2 regions of the Arthrobacter sp. StoSoilB5 genome follow, and region 2 is predicted to be linked to the other one. Evidence: predicted binding sites of a transcription regulator. Region 2 holds the regulator's gene; the other holds the start of a gene.

Region 1 (9,162 bases), 650 kb from region 2:
CCACGAGTATCACTGAGCTGCTGAGAGGGAAGTCCACATTCAAAACCGTAGAAGCAAATCATCAGGGGCGGCGGCATTGCGGTCGGTGTGTCGTCGGCGAGTCCGCAAATGAATGGAGATACGGCCCAAAAGGGGCTATGACCTGCCGCTTCTTCCTCTGAGCCATGCATCGAGGAGTCCCTGCGGAACTTCCTCCGATGTCAGCGCGAAGGAGCGATGGTCTGCCCACTCGCCGTTGATATGCAGGTATCTCAGACGGTACCCCTCGTCCCGGAATCCAAGCTTCTCCACGACCCGGAGGCTCGGCGCGTTCTCAGGCCGGATATTGATCTCCATCCTGTGCAGGCCCAGGGTCCGGAAGCAGTGGTCGGTAGCCATGGCAACTGCGGTGGGTGCGATGCCTTGCCCGGCACGTTCCTTATCAACCCAATAGCCCAGGGTAGCCATCATCGCTGAACCCCACACGATGGACGAGACAGTCAGCTGGCCGACAATTTGCGGCTCGCGGAATCCCTCGGTCCGCTCCGTGATGAGAAATGGCAAAGCCGTGGCCTGCCGGGCTTGCGCGTTCAGCGATGCCACCATTTGTCGGTAACTGGGAAGGCGGCCACCCGGGGCAGGGTTGGACGCCTCCCAGGGTGCAAGCCATTCACTGTTCCGCGAACGGACTTCAGACCACTCCCGCTTATCGCGGTAACGGATTGGCCGGAGCACCAAGGCTCCGCTTTCCAGCGTTACCGGCCAGATCGCAGAGCCGTACACCGGTGTTACTTGGGAAGAGCGGCAGTGAAGGTCGGCAGCCACTCGCGGAGCTCGGGCCCGAGGTCGTCGCGTTCGCATGCCAACTCGATGCAGGCTTTCAGGTAGCTCAGCTTGTCTCCCGTGTCATAGCGGCGGCCACGGAACACAACGCCATAAACGCCGTAGCCCTCACCTTCCCCGGCAGCCAGAACCTCGAGGGCATCCGTCAGTTGGATTTCACCGCCGCGCCCGGGAGCAGTCTTCTCCAGGACATCAAACACCGCCGGGTGGAGAACGTAGCGCCCGATCACGGCAAGGTTGGATGGGGCTTCTTCGGGCGACGGTTTTTCCACCAGTTGCTTAATGCGGACGTAGCCGTCTTCATCGTTTTCCTCGATGTCCGCGCAACCATAGGCGCTGATCTTGGAAGGCTCAACTTCGATGAGGGCAACGACGGAGCCGCCGGTTTTCTGCTGGACGGCGATCATTTCGCTCAGCAGGTCTTCACGGGGATCGATCAGGTCATCGCCAAGCAATACGGCGAATGGCTCGTACCCGACGTGCTGCTTTGCACGCAGGACCGCGTGGCCAAGGCCGTTGGGGTCGCCCTGGCGGACGTAATGGATGTCGCCCAGGTTGGTGGCGGACTGGATGGCTTCAAGCTTGGCAGTATCACCCTTCTCTGCCAGCGTCGCTTCCAGCGCCGGCACACGGTCAAAGTGATCTTCCAGGGCGCGCTTGCTGCGCCCGGTGATCATCAGGATGTCGTGCAGGCCAACCTTCACCGCTTCTTCGACGACGTACTGGATGGCTGGCTTGTCAACCACGGGCAGCATTTCCTTCGGCATCGCCTTGGTGGCGGGGAGGAATCTGGTACCAAGACCCGCTGCGGGGATGACGGCCTTACGGACAGCATTGTTATCGAGAGTCACCGGACTAATGTAACGGAAGGAATACACCAACGGGTAAACCCCCGCCGTGGCAGGACGCAGAAACAGCCTTGAAACTGGAGCGGATTTGCTGCTTCCCGGGGCCCGCGAATCTCATGATCGGACAATAATGGCATCGAAGGAAGACATCCGCAGCAGCCGGCGCTTGTACAGGCGCGGCCTCACCACGGAGCAAGTCGCGCAAGCCGGCGAGTCGATTGCGCGGCACGGCCTGGACTGGGCCGCTCAAGTCTCGGGCGGCTCCAACGCCGCGTTCGCTATCTACGTGGGCGTCTCCCACGAACCCCCAACCATGCCCCTGATTGCGGGGCTCCACAACTCCGGCCATCAGGTTCTGCTTCCCGTTTGCGAACCCGGTCGCCAGTTGAGCTGGGTGTACTGGACACCGGAAACGGCCTTCGTCCGGTCCGAATACGCACCCATTGACGAACCGGAAGGCGAACGTTTGGACAGTGCGGTGGTGAGCGCCGTTGCTGGTATCTTCATGCCTGCTACCGCTGTGGACCTCGACGGCAACCGCATCGGGCAGGGCGGTGGCTACTACGATCGCCTTCTCCAATATCTGGATGCTTCCGGCGGGCGGCCGCCCACCATCGCGGTGGTGTACGACGACGACGTCTTGCCGTCCGGAGCTATCCCCGCGGAGCCCTTTGACCGCCCGGTGCCTGACGCGCTAACGCCCTCCGGAATCGTTAAGCTGGGGCGCGGGAACTGAGCGGCCCACCGCCTGGGTGAAGTCCCGCTCGTCCGTGGAGTTGGCAGATAGCAGGTGAGCGGGAAGCGGATGATAGAATTGGCACTCAGGCCCTGCGACTGCTAATGCGGAGATTCTCCGCCACGGCTCCACAGGACCTGAACTTTGTCCTGAAGGAGGAAATCAGTGCCCACATACGCGTACGCCTGCAAAGACTGTGACCATGCCTTTGACATCGTCCAGTCCTTCTCTGACAGCTCCCTGACGGAGTGCCCTGAATGCCGGGGTGCGCTCCGCAAGAAGTTCAACAGCGTCGGCGTTGTTTTCAAGGGCTCGGGCTTCTACCGCACGGATTCGCGCGACTCCAAGGGCAGCACCGTCTCAGCTGCACCCTCTGCCCCGGCGACTCCAGCCCCGGCCGCCACGCCAGCACCCGCGGCTGCAGCCAGCTAACCAGCTTTTATCCACATAGGGCATTCGGCCGCTGTTGGGCGGCCGGGCCCGGTGGCTAGCGTGGCGTCATGCCACAAAAGACACCTGCTTCCTTCCTCCCCCGCCGCGGACATTCCGCTCCGCCTGCCAGCCGTTATGGTCGCTCACGGATCAACCCCACTGCGTCGGCTGGCCCGCTGCTTCCCCGGAACCAAGGGCCACATCGACCGGTGAGGCTGGCCCCAAGGCAGAGCATGAATCTCTGGATCTCCCGGAACCGTAGGCTGACCGTGGCGCTCCTGTTGTGTCTGGCCACCGGCATTACTGTTCAACAACTAACGCCTGCAACCGAGCAGCGCGTCAGCATTCTCGTCGCAGCCCATGACCTTGCAGCAGGCACCAGCCTTACCGACGCCGATTTCACCAGTGTTGGGGTGCCGCCGGACGTCGCAATTTCCGGAGCCTTGGAGGATCACGCTTCCTTGGTGGGCCGCCAGCTTGCTTCGCCTTTGACGAAAGGGCAGATTCCCACGGAATCAAATCTTCTGGGGCCGGGACTCCTCACTGGTGCACCCGTAGGGTCAGCTGCGGTCCCCCTTCGCATGGCTGACCCATCATCCATCCAGCTTCTGTCGCCAGGACAGTTAGTGAATGTAGTCCTCACGGCCGCAGGATCATACGATGAGTCCAGGCAAACCGAAGTCCTGGCTGCCTCCGTACCCGTACTCTGGACGTCCGCCCAAGGGGGTAAGCCCGGCCAGTGGCTCGGAACCAGCGACACCGACGGCTTGATGGTGGTAGCTGCAGATCCCCGGCAAGCAGAAAAGCTTGCCGGCGCATCCACGCAAGGCAAGCTTTTCTTTGTTTTGGTCAATCCCTAGGTTTTTGGTCAAACCCTGTGCAGGGCTTGTGTTCGTGGATCCATCAGCCCCAATGCGGAGGCTTCTGTTCCTTCAACCACTGCTCATGGTCATAGCTGCCTTCGTCGCCCCAACGCCGGGGATCGTCTTCAGCGGCTTTGGTAGGCAGGATGCCACCGGAGCCTGGCTTGGCCGCTGGTGCCTTTGGCTCCGCTGGATGATCCGTGTTTTCGGCACCCACAGTTCCGGTCTCTTCTTCGGAGCCGCTTCCGTTGCCGGTTCCCTGTTCAATCACTGGTACTTCAGTCCCATCCTCTGGATCGGTGGTGTCTGCATTACTGGCGTCTGCATTGCGTGGTTGGCCAGCCGATGCACTCTGCTTGTACACACTTGCCTGCACAGCGCCGAAACCCTGCCGATGCGAAGCCCGGGCTTCGGAGGAGCTGCCATACGACGACCTTGCATTGTCCAGATTCAATTGTTCAACATCCATGTCCAGGAAGCCATGCTGCGAGGCCTGGACGGATTGCGGAACATGGTTCTCAAGCCCCAAATAGGAACCGATTCGATCTGCGCAGGACGAGGGATCCGTGAACACTTCAATCGTCCACAGGGACATGTAACGCCATCCCATGCGTTCCAGCAGTTGGGGACGCAGACGGCTCCGTTCACGGACACTCATGCGCCGGTACCGTTCCGTGCCATCGGATTCGATTGCCACTGGAGTGGGAATTTCGGCCCCTTCCCGTCCGATGGTGTGGACGGGGTCGGCAGCTGCAGCAATGTCCAGGACACCGTCGTAAAGGTGCCACACGCGGGCGCCCCTGGCTCGCAAGCGCTCGCCCAGATCGGCAACCAAGGGATCCTCACCCAAGGCTTGTTCACTGGCAACTGCACGCGAGGCGGGAGTTCCAAGGTTGCTGTTCCCGGACAGTTCCCGGTCCAGCAGCTCGTAAAAGTCCACAGCGCCGTGCGCCAAGCGATCCTGGTCCAGATCTTCCGGACGGAAGCAGCTCAGGACATGCATGGAGCGGCGGGCGCGGGTCATCGCCAAAGCAAAGCGGTTCCGCCCGCCCTCGGTGGACAATGGCCCGAACGAATGCAAAGCACGGCCATGCGGAGTCCGGCCGTAGCCCAGGGAGAAAATGACATGGTCACGCACCAGCCCCTGTGCACGCTCGAGGTCCACCACGCGGAAGGACTCCGGGCCCGCGCCGAAGAAGGCGGACAACAAGGGGTGGTTGGGCAATTGAAGCCGGATAGCCTCACCGATCCGCGCAGCGTGGCGCAGGCTGGCAGTGACCACAGCCAACGACGTACGGGGCCGGAGTCTGGCATGTTCGAAGACAAGGTCCACCACACGGTTGACCTCTGCCGTAACGGACTCCACACCCTCGTGGTCGGCACCCGGGAGGCCGGTTCCATCGGGGATGTACTCCACCAGGATCGAACGGTCCAAGCCCGTCACAGAGCTGCCATCAGGCAGGCGCCGGAGGCCGCCGTCGTAGTAGTTCTTGCTCAGCTGCAGGATCAGGTCCTCGTCGACAGCCCGGTAGACCCAGTTCAGCTGCCACGTCGGCAGCACGCGTGCCAGTGCCTTGTAGGCACTGTCCACGGTCTCGTGGCTGGAGACTCCGGCCACGGGAGGTTCCACGGCCACGCTGAAGGTGCGGGCATTGGCGATCTTCGCATCACCGAAGGCAACGACTTGCCGGGCTCGGGCAATCGCCGGAAGGACGGCCTGGAGCGACGTCGATTCGGCGTCGATGATAACCACGGCGTCAAACTTCTGCTCCGCGGGAAGAACACCCGTCAGCAGGTAAGGGCTGACGGACCACACCGGAACCAGCATGGGCACGAGGTCAGGTGCCTGGGCGCTCAAGGCGGGGAGGGTCACCCGACCATCCTTGAGCAGGGCACGAAGCAACTCTGCCTGCCGGGGATGCTCCACTATCCCCTGGCCCCACTTCCGGGCCAACTGCCACCGCAGACGGGCAGCACCACTGGCAATGTGGGCCTGGTCCGCGAGGCGGTACTCAGCTTCGAGGCGGCGGAGGGAGTCGCCGTCGGACATGGCGAGGTAGTCGTCACCGCTGATCATTGCTTCCAGGGCAGACTGCCACCAGGCAAGATCCAGCTCGGCTGCCACCGACGCTGCGGGGACTTCACGCGCAGCAAGGTCAGCCAGGAGCTCCCCGAGTCCATGCTCGCGCATCTCTTCAATCAGGAGAGTGCGCTCGGGAAGTGTTTCAAGCGTGGCTGTGTCCGCTACGAGTCGTTCAAGCCGCTCCATGAGTTCCAGGTACGGAGTCTGGTGCAGCGAACCGCCGGCAGAAGTGTGCTTGAGAGCCTCACCCAGGCGGCGAAGCTCGGCGTCCAGTTCACGGTACAAGGCACCGAGGTCTGCGAGCCCGGACGGCACGGCCGGGTGGCGTTGCGTGGTGGCGTAGCCGGCCCACAGGGCACGCTGCTCTTGGACGAGGACCAGGGAGCTGTGGAGGTCCGCGATGTGGACACCGGGCCGCACGTACTCTTTGGCCACACGCCGCAGCCTGGAGCGCTGCATGGACGGCATCTCCAGATTGCGCTCCCGGCGCCACGCGGAGCTTGCCGTTGCCGAGATGAGGTCATGGACAGGGCGATCGAAGATGTCCGGAGTGAACTTGTCCAGGCTTTCGCGCACGGCAATCAGCAGTTCAAGCTGGGCGCCCCACTCCGTGAAGGTGTCCGCCAAACGGATCTCAGCGTGATCCGATACCTCCTTCATGCGCTCACGAAGGATGGGGAGCTTCTCCTCGGCAATGCGGGCCAGCTGTTGGGCCTCTTCGGTCTCCTTGCGGGTTACGAGCCGGGCTCCATACCAGGGGCTGGAGGTGGAAGCCCGGCTGAAACTGCCCAGCTCAGCAGCCCGACGCAAACGGCCGGCGAGCTCCTCACGGTCCTTGATGTTGTCCAGCACGCTGCGCTTCAGGCGCACTGTGGTGGACGGCGCCGGATGGATGGAGGTCAATTCCGCCAACGACTGCATTGCCTGGTAGGGCGAGCAGCCCCAGCGTTCGCGGACGTTGTGGAGTGACGCAACGTGGTCCATCAGCGCGTGCCGGTGTCCGGTCAGCGTCTGGTGGAGGTTCCCGAGCTGCGGTTCCAGGGCCTTTTCATTGCGCATAATGGCCCGGACCAACTGGCCCTTGAGTTGCTGTGGTGTGGTGCCGTTGCCCGGACGGAACAACATTGAATCAAGGCCCAGCGACTCCAGGTGTGCAGAAAGCCCTGCAAGGCTGGACTGCCGGTCCCCCACTACCAGGACAGATTTTCCTTCGCTGACCAACGCGCCAATGGCGTTGATGGCCGTCTGCGTCTGGCCGCTACCCGGTGGAGTGCTGACAACAAGCGAATCTCCTGCGCGAACAGCATCCACTACATACTGCTGGTCAGTGTCGGCGTCGAGCAGGAGGAGTTCGTCCGCCGGATCACGTTCATCCAGGCTGGGGAACCTGCCCGCCTTGATGGGTTCGGGCTCAATGTCGCCACCGTTGGCAGCAGTAGCCAGGGCAGCCACGGTGGGGTTGTTCATGTTGATCCACGGGTCATCGAGGTTTCCCGAGAGATCAGCCAACGTGGTCACGAGCAAGTTGAATTCAACCTCGGCCCCATGGATGGGCTGAACGAGCGTAGCCAGGCGATCAAGGACCGGCTGGGGGTCGAGCCTGGCCGTGTTGTAGGCCATGCGGGCAACTGCATTGACGTCGAAGACGATGCCATGGACGGTCTTCAGGTGGCGCACCAAAGCCGGGTTCATGCGCGCTTGCTCGGTGAGCTGCAGCTCGAAGTCGTCCTCGCCCGGGCGCACGGTCAGGACAATCGAGGTCAGCATGACAGGAGCGGAGACCCGCTGGGGCTTGCCACCCACGGCTGACGTCCACACCACCGTGCCGGCAGAGAGGTACCCGGCCTCAATACCGCGATCATTACTGAGTTCGAAAATTTTGGACCGGATGTTGCGTGCCGCCCGGGCCGCCACCAGATATTGCTGCCGGTCGCGGATAAGGGTGGACAACCGCGTTCTGCGCCCTGCCAGCAACTGCGCCAGTCCCGAGGGATGCGCGTTGCTGAGGTCGATGGCGCCTTCGGGCGTCTTGACGAAACGCAGCATCGTGTCCGCCCCGGTAACGGGCTTAAGTCCGGACAGCCATTTCCGGAGCTCTTCGGAGCCCTCTTCCTGGCCTTGACCTAATGACACAACTGCTGCCTTCTTTTCTGTACTAGCTTTAGACGCCTTGGACCATACCGGCATACTTTCGAGGGTAGCGGGAATACGCCTTTAGCCCGCTCCGCAACACAGTGGCAATACGAAATTCGCCGTCATTTCACAGCTGGAAGAACAGTGGCCGGCCTCCCAAAGGAGGCCGGCCACTCAAAATGCTATTCCCACTCGATGGTTCCCGGCGGCTTGCTGGTGACGTCCAGCACTACGCGGTTGACTCCATCCACTTCGTTGGTAATGCGGTTGGAGATGCGGGCCAGGAGGTCATACGGCAAACGCGACCAGTCGGCCGTCATGGCATCCTCGGACGATACCGGGCGGAGGACGATCGGGTGACCGTAGGTGCGGCCATCGCCCTGGACCCCGACGCTACGGACATCAGCCAGCAGGACCACCGGCATCTGCCAAACATCATTGTCCAGGCCAGCAGCGGTCAGCTCTGCACGGGCAATGGCGTCGGCCTTGCGGAGCAGGTCAAGGCGTTCCTTGGTAACTTCGCCGACGATGCGGATACCCAAGCCCGGGCCGGGGAACGGCTGGCGGCCAACAATTTCCTGCGGCAGGCCAAGTTGGGCACCAACGGCGCGGACTTCGTCCTTGAACAGGGCGCGGAGCGGCTCGACCAGTTCGAACTGCAGGTCTTCAGGAAGTCCACCCACGTTGTGGTGGCTCTTGATGTTCGCAGCGCCTTCGCCACCGCCGGACTCGACGACGTCCGGGTAAAGCGTGCCCTGGACCAGGAACTTGATCTTCTCGCCCTCGGCAGCGGCCTGGGCGATGATCGCCCTCTCTGCTTCCTCGAAGGCACGGATGAATTCCCGGCCAATGATCTTGCGCTTCGTCTCGGGATCGCTGACTCCGGCCAAAGCAGACTGGAAGCGCTCTTGCTCGTTGGCAACATACAGGTTGACCCCGGTGGCAGCCACGAAGTCGCGTTCAACCTGCTCGGCTTCACCTTCGCGCAGGAGGCCGTGGTCCACGAAGACACACGTCAACTGGTCTCCAACGGCCCGCTGGACAAGAGCCGCAGCAACAGCCGAATCCACACCGCCGGAGAGACCGCAGATGACCTTGGAATCGCCGATCTGCTGGCGGATCCGGTCTACCTGCTCTTCGAGGATATTGCCGGTGGTCCAGTTGGGGCTCAGGCCCGCGCCCTTGAACAGGAAGTTCTCCAGGACGTGCTGACCGTGCACGGAGTGCTTGACCTCCGGGTGCCAC
Region 2 (9,162 bases):
GGCAGTGCGTATGCCGTGGGAACTCGATGGCACCAGCTACGCCCTGAACATGATCGATACTCCTGGCCACGTCGACTTCACCTATGAAGTATCGCGCTCCCTGGCAGCCTGTGAAGGCGCTGTGCTCCTGGTTGATGCAGCACAGGGCATCGAAGCCCAGACGCTTGCCAACCTCTACCTGGCGATGGAGAACAACCTCACCATCATCCCGGTACTCAACAAGATCGACCTTCCGGCTGCCCAGCCTGAAAAGTATGCGGCAGAACTGGCCAACCTGATTGGTGGAGACCCGGAAGACGTCCTCAAGGTTTCAGGCAAGACCGGAGTAGGCGTGGAAGCGTTGCTGGACAAAATCGTCCGCGACCTCCCGGCCCCCGTTGGCAATCCCGATGCTCCGGCCCGTGCCATGATCTTCGACTCTGTCTATGACACCTACCGCGGCGTGGTCACATATGTTCGTGTGGTGGATGGCATGCTGCATCCGCGGGAACGTATCCAGATGATGTCAACACGTGCCACGCACGAGCTCCTCGAGATCGGCGTCAGTTCCCCGGAACCCACACCGTCCAAGGGCCTTGGCGTCGGTGAAGTGGGATACCTCATCACCGGCGTGAAGGATGTTCGCCAGTCCAAGGTGGGTGATACCGTAACCAACCTCGCCAAGCCGGCATCGGAGTCGCTCAGCGGCTACGCCGACGCGAAGCCCATGGTGTTCTCGGGTCTGTACCCGCTTGATGGAACTGACTACCCTGTCCTCCGCGATGCCCTCGAGAAACTGATGCTTAACGACGCCGCCCTGGTCTACGAGCCCGAGACGTCCGCTGCCCTGGGCTTTGGCTTCCGCGTCGGCTTCCTGGGTTTGCTGCACCTGGAAATCACCCGTGAGCGCCTCGAGCGCGAGTACAACCTCGACCTCATCTCCACAGCTCCCAACGTGGAGTACGAGGTCACGCTGGAGGACAAGAAGGTTGTCCATGTGACCAACCCCAGTGAGTACCCCACGGGCAAGATCGCCGAGGTCCGCGAGCCCATGGTGTCCGCTACGATCCTGGCGCCCAACGAGTTCGTTGGATCCATCATGGAGCTCTGCCAGAGCCGCCGTGGCCAGATGCGTGGCATGGACTACTTGTCCGAAGACCGCGTAGAGCTGCGCTACTGGATCCCGTTGGCCGAAATTGTATTCGATTTCTTCGACCTCCTTAAGTCCAAGACGCGCGGCTACGCATCCTTGGACTGGAAAGCCGACGGCGAACAGGTTGCCGACCTCGTAAAGGTGGACATCCTTCTGCAGGGTGAGCAAGTGGATGCTTTCAGTGCCATCACCCACCGGGACAAGGCCTACGCCTACGGTGTCATGATGACCGGCAAGCTGCGCGAGCTCATCCCGCGTCAACAGTTTGAGGTGCCCATCCAGGCGGCCATCGGATCGCGCATTATTGCCCGCGAAAGCATCCGGGCCATCCGCAAGGACGTTCTTGCCAAGTGCTACGGCGGTGACATCACCCGTAAGCGCAAACTGCTTGAGAAGCAGAAGGAAGGCAAGAAGCGCATGAAGATGGTTGGTCGCGTTGAAGTGCCTCAGGAGGCTTTCATTGCCGCACTGACCACCGACGAGTCCAAGGACAAGGCCAAGAAGTAGATGCCCAGCGTCCTTCCTTTGGGCGACCCTGCACCTGCGGATGGCTTACTGCCCCCGCAGGTGCTGACCGGCGTCGAGCATCGCAAGTTCGGCCTCTACGTGCACATCCCGTTCTGCGCCGTGAGGTGCGGTTACTGCGACTTCAATACTTATACGGCCACGGAGCTCGGCGGTGGTGCATCGCAGGATGCCTATGCCCAAACGGCTGTCACGGAACTGGACTTTGCGGCAACGGCCCTGGATGCTTCCGGCTTGCCGGAGCGGCCGCTGAGCAGTGTATTTTTCGGCGGCGGAACACCCACGTTGCTACCTGCGGAGGACCTGGCGCGGATCCTGCGCGCCGCCGTCGGGCATTGGGGGCTTGAGCCCGGCGCGGAGGTGACCACCGAAGCCAACCCCGACTCCGTAACGCCCGCGTCGCTCAAGGTGCTGGCTGATGCCGGATTTACGCGCGTCTCCTTCGGCATGCAATCCGCGGTCCCGCATGTGCTTAAAGTGTTGGACCGCACCCATACCCCGAGTCGCGTTCCGCTGGTGGTGCAGTGGGCGCGGGAGGCTGGCCTCGCCGTTAGCCTGGACCTCATCTACGGCACGCCGGGCGAGTCGATGGCGGACTGGCAACTGTCCCTCGAGACCGCCCTATCCTATGAACCCGATCACATCAGCGCCTATGCGCTGATCGTGGAGGACGGCACAAAGCTCGCAGCCCAAATCCGGCGGGGCGAAGTTCCCGGAATCGACGACGACGACCACGCCGCCAAATATGAGCTCGCTGACAAACTGATTACGGAAGCTGGCCTGACATGGTACGAGGTCAGTAACTGGTCGAAGACGCCTGAACAAGCCTGCCGTCACAACCTTGCCTATTGGCGGGGCGATGACTGGTGGGGGATCGGTCCGGGCGCCCACTCACACGTGGGCGGGGTCCGCTGGTGGAACGTAAAGCACCCAACGGCTTATGCCAACAGGCTTGCTGCAGGAGCCTCGCCGGCAGCTGGCCGGGAAACCCTCGACGCCGAAACCCGGGAAGTCGAACGCATCATGCTTGAGGCGCGGCTTGGTACCGGGCTAGCGGTGGATGCGTTGGACAAAGTTGGCCGCCATGCGATGGCGGGACTTATCGCTGAAGAGCTGGTGGATCCGGTTGCGGCCTTCAAGGGCCGCCTTGTTCTTACGCTTAAGGGCCGACTACTGGCGGACGCCGTGGTGCGAAGGATTCTGCCGGACTGAATGCGGCAGTAGCCTGCAGAACCTGTGGGCTACTTGATCCAGCGCAGGTTGAGCTTGTAGCGGTGGGGCTGTCCGTGGTTGACACGAATACCGGCCGAGACTGAGAAGCACGTTAGAGCTACCCAGATTCCCGTGGCGATGACTGCAAAGATATTGCCGACCACGGGAAGCAGGACCAGGATATTTGCGAGCACCGCCGCGATGGTCGGCGGAAGTGTGAAGTTCAGTGCTTCCTTCGACTCCTGTGCCGTAAACGGCCCGCGATCACGGAAAATCAGATAGATCAGCAGGGACGGCAGGCATCCCAGAATTCCTCCGAAGTGCGCCAATGTGGCCCACTGCCGGTCTTCGCTTGCCGTCAGTGGGAGTGCGTTTGCAGGCGCGCCATGGTACTGGGGCTGGCCTGCGGCGCTGCCCGGTTCTTCAGGAGCGTTCTCTGCCACGGTGTCTTCCCTTTGCTGTAAAGATGCTGCGGTGTTGCTGTCCCAGAATACTGGGTCCCGGGTCATCCCGGGACCAACGCCCCGTTGGGTCCCTGAGGAAAGCGTATTCAGGGGCGCAGATCAGGAACTGGCATTCAGGGCGTAGTGAGGAAGTCGATGACTTCCTCCACCCTTCCCAGGAGCGAGGCTTCCAGGTCCGCATAGCTGCGTACCGCGCCGAGCAGGCGTTGCCAGCCGAGGCCAATGTCTTCAGCCGTTTCGTGCGGCCAACCGAAGGCGGCCAGAATCCCGGTCTTCCAGTCAGTCCCTCGTGGAACTTCCGGCCAACGCTCCATACCCAGCACTTTTGGCCGGATGGCTTGCCAGACATCCACATAGGGGTGACCGACAATAAGGACGTTTCCGGCGGCTCCGGGCACCGTCATGGCTTCTTCGGCGATGCGCGATTCCTTTGAGCCCGCCACGAGGTGGTCTACCAGGATCCCGAGCCTGCGGCCCGGCCCGGGGGAGAACGCGGCGATCGCCGACTTGAGGTCGTCCACGCCGTGGAGTGGCTCGACCACGATGCCCTCAATGCGGAGATCGTCGCCCCAAACTTTCTCCACCAGTTCGGCGTCGTGCTTGCCTTCTACCCAGATGCGGCTCGCCTTGGCCACCTGGGCACGCTGGCCCGTGACCTTCACGGAACCAGACGCAGTCCGTCCTGCTTGCACAGGCGTAGCCGGAGTCTTTGCGGCAGGCGGCATGAGCCGAATGGCCTGGCCTTCAAGCAGGAAGCCAAACCCAAGCTGGAAGGACTTTGTCTTGCCGCGCCTGTCCTCCAGAGAGACGATGTGCATGCCCCCGGATTTCTCCACCCGGGTAACCTCGCCCACCCAGCCGGACCGGACATCTTCCAGGACCATTCCGCGCTGGACGGCTACCTCGGGGAGTTTGCGTTTGGCAGGAGCGGACAGATCCTGCGGGCCCCACGTGTCGAAAGCCAAGGACTTCATACCCCTTTGTGCTGGTTGTGCTGGGAATAACTCCCGCGGGCGGTTTCAATGCTAGCAACGCCCTGGCTCATACTAGACTTGTTAGCACTTAGGCATGTTGAGTGCTAAGTATTGGTCCGATGTAGGCCCGGACAGTCGTCAGGAGGTGTTGCAATGAGTGAGCCACGCAAGCTTGAGGTGCTGCGCGCAATCGTTGAGGATTATGTGCATTCCCGCGAGCCTGTTGGATCCAAGGCACTTGTGGAGCGGCACCATCTCGGCGTTTCCAGCGCCACCATCCGCAATGATATGGCCGTACTTGAAGAAGAGGGCCTCATCGCGGCGCCGCACACCAGCGCGGGCCGGATTCCCACGGACAAGGGCTATCGGCTGTTCGTGGACCGAATCTCGCAGGTCAAGCCGTTGTCCGCCGCGGAGCGTCGAGCCATCCATTCGCTCCTGGAGGGGCCGGACGACCTCGATGACATCCTTGAGCGCACAGTCAGGCTGCTGTCGCAACTGACCAACCAGGTCGCCGTCGTTCAGTACCCACACTCCAACCGGGCCTTGGTCCGCCACGTTGAGTTTGTGCTCCTGGCACCAAAGCAGGTGCTCGTTGTGCTCATCGCAGATACGGGAAGCGTTGGCCAGAAGGTCATCGAGGCCGGCTCCGATGTCAGCAACGAGGCCCTGATGTCTCTGCGTTCCAGGTTCCTTGGCAGTATCGCGGGAACCCAACTGGCTTTGCTGCCGCAGGTGTTGCCTTCCGTGGTGGCGCTGTGTCCGCCGGACCTTCGGGGACTCGCGCAGCATCTTGCCCATGGTCTGCAGGCACTGAGTGACACCAGCCGTGAAGAGCGCATCGTCCTTGCCGGAACAGCCAACCTTGCGCGCTCCAACGTGGACTTTCCGTTGAGTATTGGGCCAGTGCTGGAGGCCCTTGAGGAACAAGTTGTCATGCTCCGGTTGTTGTCCGACATGGGGGATGATCCTCGCGGGGTGTCAGTGAGCATCGGGCGCGAGAATCCCTATGACGGCCTGGCTGAGGCATCAGTCGTGGCAACGGGGTATGGCTCCGGCGCCAAGGTGGGAATCCTCGGACCAACCCGGATGGACTATCCCACCACCATGGCTGCCGTGCGCGCCGTGGCCCGTTACCTTTCCCGCATTCTCGGCGGCTGACGCCAGCCCCGAGGTAAGAATCGCAGTACAACAAGGAAGAGATACCGACTTTGAGCAGCCACTATGACGTTTTGGGAGTCTCGCCGGAAGCCACCGGGGAAGAGATCAAAAAGGCGTACCGCAAGTTGGCGCGCAAGCTTCACCCGGACGTCAACCCTGGTGAGGATGTCGCGGAGCAGTTCAAAGCCGTGACGCATGCCTACGAAGTGCTGTCCGACCCCCAAAAGCGCCGCGTCTACGATGCCACCGGTAACGAGAACGGCACTGACAACGGCTTTGGTGGCGGTTACTCTGGCCAAGGCTTTGCGTTCCAGGACATCTTCGATACCTTCTTCGGCGGTGGCGGCGGACACGCGGGTCCGGCCTCCCGCGTACGCAGGGGCCAGGATGCACTCATCAGCGTCCGCATCGACCTCAAAGACGCCGTGTTCGGTGTCAACAAGAAGCTCGAAGTTGATACGGCCGTTGTCTGCCCCACGTGTGATGGCAGCTGCTGCCGGCCTGGCACGCACCCGGAGCGTTGTGACATTTGTGGCGGCAGCGGCCAGGTCCAGCGGGCTGTTCGTTCCATCCTGGGCCAGGTCATGACCACGGCGCCGTGTGGTTCCTGCGAGGGCTTCGGTACGGTCATCAAGGATCCCTGCAACGAGTGCAACGGGCAGGGGCGCATCCGCAGCCGCCGTTCCCTCACCATCAAGGTCCCTGCCGGTGTTGCCACGGGTACCCGCATCCAGCTCTCCGGGCAGGGCGAGGCGGGACCGGCTGGCGGACCTGCGGGCGATCTTTACGTAGAGATCCGCGTCAACAATGACTCCACGTATATCCGTGAAGGCGACGATCTGCACGCAACTCTGAGCGTTCCGATGACCGCAGCCGCCTTGGGCACGGAACTGACCCTGGAAACCTTTGACGGGCCCCAGGAGATCGATGTCAAGGCCGGCACCCAGTCCGGCGAGGTCATCACTCTTCGCGGTTTGGGCGTTACCCACCTCAGGGGCTACGGCCGCGGCGATCTCAAGGTGCACCTGCACGTTGAGACACCGGTCAAGCTGGATCCGGCACAGGAAGAGCTGTTGCAGCAGCTTGCCAAGTTGCGCGGAGAGCAGTTCAGCGAAGGCAAGCTCGTGGCCAGCGGCGGCATGTTCGCCAAGCTGCGGGACAAGCTCGGTAACCTGTAGCGGTGAGCAACCCCGTTTTCTTCGCGCCCGCCGGGAGCCTGGATGGCGTTGAGCCGGGCGCTTTGTTCGCCATTGACGGTGCAGAAGCCAGGCATGCCGTAACGGTGAAGAGGCTCACGGTGGGTGAAGCCGTGGACATTGCCGATGGCGCAGGGGCCCGCCTCACGGGCACAGTGGCAGAGGTTGGTCCCGGAAGCTTGTCCGTCAAGGCATCCGAGGTAGTTTTCGAAGAGCAGCCTGACGTGCGTCTGGTACTTGTTCAAGCATTGGCCAAGGGTGACCGTGACGAGCTGGCTATTGAAACAGCCACAGAGCTGGGCATTGATGCCGTGATCCCTTGGCAGGCTGAACGATCCATTGTCCGTTGGAAGGGCGATCGCGCTGCCAAGGCCCACGCGAAGTGGCAGTCAGTGGTCACTGCCGCGGCCAAGCAGGCCCGCAGGGCATGGATACCCGAGGTGCGTCCCATCCTGGATTCCGGGGCGTTGGCAAAGGCTGTTGCTTCGGCAGACTTGGCCGTAATCCTTCACGAGGACGCAAAGAGACCCCTACGGGCAGTGCTTGAAGCGCTGGTGGAGACGAAGGGCACCGGGCTGGATTCACCCCGTGAGGTCCTCCTGATTGTCGGCCCCGAGGGTGGCATCTCGCCGCGCGAGGTGACGCGCCTCAGTGACGCTGGAGCGGTCACGGCTTTGTTGGGACATCATGTCCTGAGGTCCTCGACGGCGGGACCTGCCGCCGTCGTACTCGCCTCTGACGTCCTGGGCCGCTGGTAGGCTGTTTCGGCCTACAGGCGCCCCTGGCCGACGCCCGCCGCTGATCTTAGCCGACGCTGAAAAGCCGGGTGTCCGTGGTTGATGCGTTTGCTTGCCCGGAGTCCTGAACCTGGGCCACCCGCAATTCGTACTTCCCGGGCTTCAGGGTCGCGCTGAAGGAGAACACGCCGAATTGTCCCGGCTCTCCTGTGGCCTTCGTCTGGCCGGTGAGCAGGCTGGTTTTTTCGCCGCTGCCATTGTCCTGGAGGATCTGCCAGCTGACGGGCTTGGAGCTGTCAGTACTGCGGCCATTGAATTTGACGGGACCCGCGGGGAGTGAGGTGTCCTCTTGCGGATCGATAATCCACAGCGGCGCTACCAAGGAGGCGTCCCTGGCCATGGGCTGACCAAGCCGCACCTGGCCGAAGGCCATGAAGTCCGTATGGCCGTCCACCAGGATGACCACCTGGATTTGCTGGCCGGAGTTGATCAGGCCCGATGACGAGGCTGCCGCGGTAGCTGTGTAGACCAGCTGCTGTACCGCCCTTTGCGCCATGCCTGCGTCAAGGTTGGAGTTGAAGGCGTCGCGCGAAATATCAACAGTGATGACGTTCTTGCCCGAAATGGATGTTGCCAGGCTGCCTGGATCCTGCCAGGGCGTAAAAAAGTCGTGGTCCAACGGCTTTTCGGCCATCATGATCCGCAGCGCCGTGGTTACTGGGTTTCCATCGCCCCGGATGTCCCTGAATTCGCGGTACAGGTAGACATCGTCCTTGCTCCGACCAATCCAGTACACCGGGATCTTTGTTGATGCTTGGGTGGTCTCCAGGGGAGCGTTGCTGGCGGGCGCCTCCTGGAGGCTGACCGGCGGCGGGCTGGAGGTGGCCTGGGTGGATCCGCCGTTGGCGATGCACCCGGTCAGCAGCAGGACAGCAAGCATCGCAGGCGCTGCGACGACGGATTTGTTCCGCTTTCGCCCGCCGGGCTGGTGGCTTGCTGACTGCGTGATGGGGTGTTCCTTGCCTTGCGGCCGGCGGTGTCGCCAGCCCTTTTCGAATGCGCGTATTCTTTCTACCCGCCCTGCCAGCTTGGCATATCGTCGACGGCGGCTGGCCGGGTTTGCGGGCACTGGCAGTAACTGAAACAGGATTGATACCCGCTTGATGCCGAGTTGAGACAAAATGTCGTCCGCCGGCGGAGTGTGCAAGTGGACGAAGCACGCGCGTACGCCCTGGGCGTGCCGGGCTGGCGTAGGATTGAAGGCATTCCGGCATATGGCCTGGCGGTTAAGCCAGTCCCGTTGTCGAAACGATGGACTAACTGTATTCCGACCGGAGGAGAAGAGGCCGCACGGCCACCACTATGAGTGAATCCCTGAATGGGCGGTTGCGGACCGGAAACGGGAACCCAGCCACCACCGAGTTCCCGCACACCTTACCGGGCACGCGCACGGAAATCGTCACGTTCGACAACTCCGATCAGATGGTTCACTCATTGGGCAGCCATGACGAAGCCTTGCGCTACATCGAGGAGCAGTTTCCCGACGTCAACTTCCACGTTCGCGGCAATGAATTGTCCATGTCCGGTCCCTCCACGGTCATACCGCGCATCATGCGCCTCCTCGAGGAGGTCCGGGGACTCGTGGCCAGGGGCACAGTGGTGACTCCTGACGTCCTGCAGCAGCTCGTTTCCTTGTTGAGGACGCAGTCCGTCCAGAATCCTGTGGATGTCCTTACCCACAACATTCTCTCCAGCCGGGGC

The links. Region 2 encodes HrcA, which represses chaperone genes, less so after heat shock. Its sites were predicted from a motif close to TTNGCACTCGNNNNNNNCGAGTGCNAA; they were not measured.
Region 1: LDN75_RS17480 (FmdB family zinc ribbon protein) is a predicted target of HrcA. The motif match lies at 2,485-2,511, and genes of this name have one in related genera.

What each region holds. Positions count from the first base shown of each region.
Region 1 is NZ_AP024646.1:3,861,952-3,871,113, forward strand. It holds gene LDN75_RS17460 (hypothetical protein) at 1-4, opposite strand, end outside; gene LDN75_RS17465 (GNAT family protein) at 136-762, opposite strand; gene galU (UTP--glucose-1-phosphate uridylyltransferase GalU) at 768-1,673, opposite strand; gene LDN75_RS17475 (5-formyltetrahydrofolate cyclo-ligase) at 1,801-2,406, shown strand; gene LDN75_RS17480 (FmdB family zinc ribbon protein) at 2,572-2,838, shown strand; gene cpaB (Flp pilus assembly protein CpaB) at 3,072-3,698, shown strand; gene LDN75_RS17490 (DUF4011 domain-containing protein) at 3,742-7,971, opposite strand; gene guaA (glutamine-hydrolyzing GMP synthase) at 8,100-9,162, opposite strand, start outside.
Region 2 is NZ_AP024646.1:3,209,408-3,218,569, reverse strand. It holds gene lepA (translation elongation factor 4) at 1-1,639, shown strand, start outside; gene hemW (radical SAM family heme chaperone HemW) at 1,640-2,869, shown strand; gene LDN75_RS14475 (DUF4870 domain-containing protein) at 2,899-3,312, opposite strand; gene LDN75_RS14470 (DUF3097 domain-containing protein) at 3,447-4,298, opposite strand; gene hrcA (heat-inducible transcriptional repressor HrcA) at 4,461-5,468, shown strand; gene dnaJ (molecular chaperone DnaJ) at 5,519-6,646, shown strand; gene LDN75_RS14455 (16S rRNA (uracil(1498)-N(3))-methyltransferase) at 6,649-7,422, shown strand; gene LDN75_RS14450 (GerMN domain-containing protein) at 7,469-8,341, opposite strand; gene LDN75_RS14445 (PhoH family protein) at 8,764-9,162, shown strand, end outside.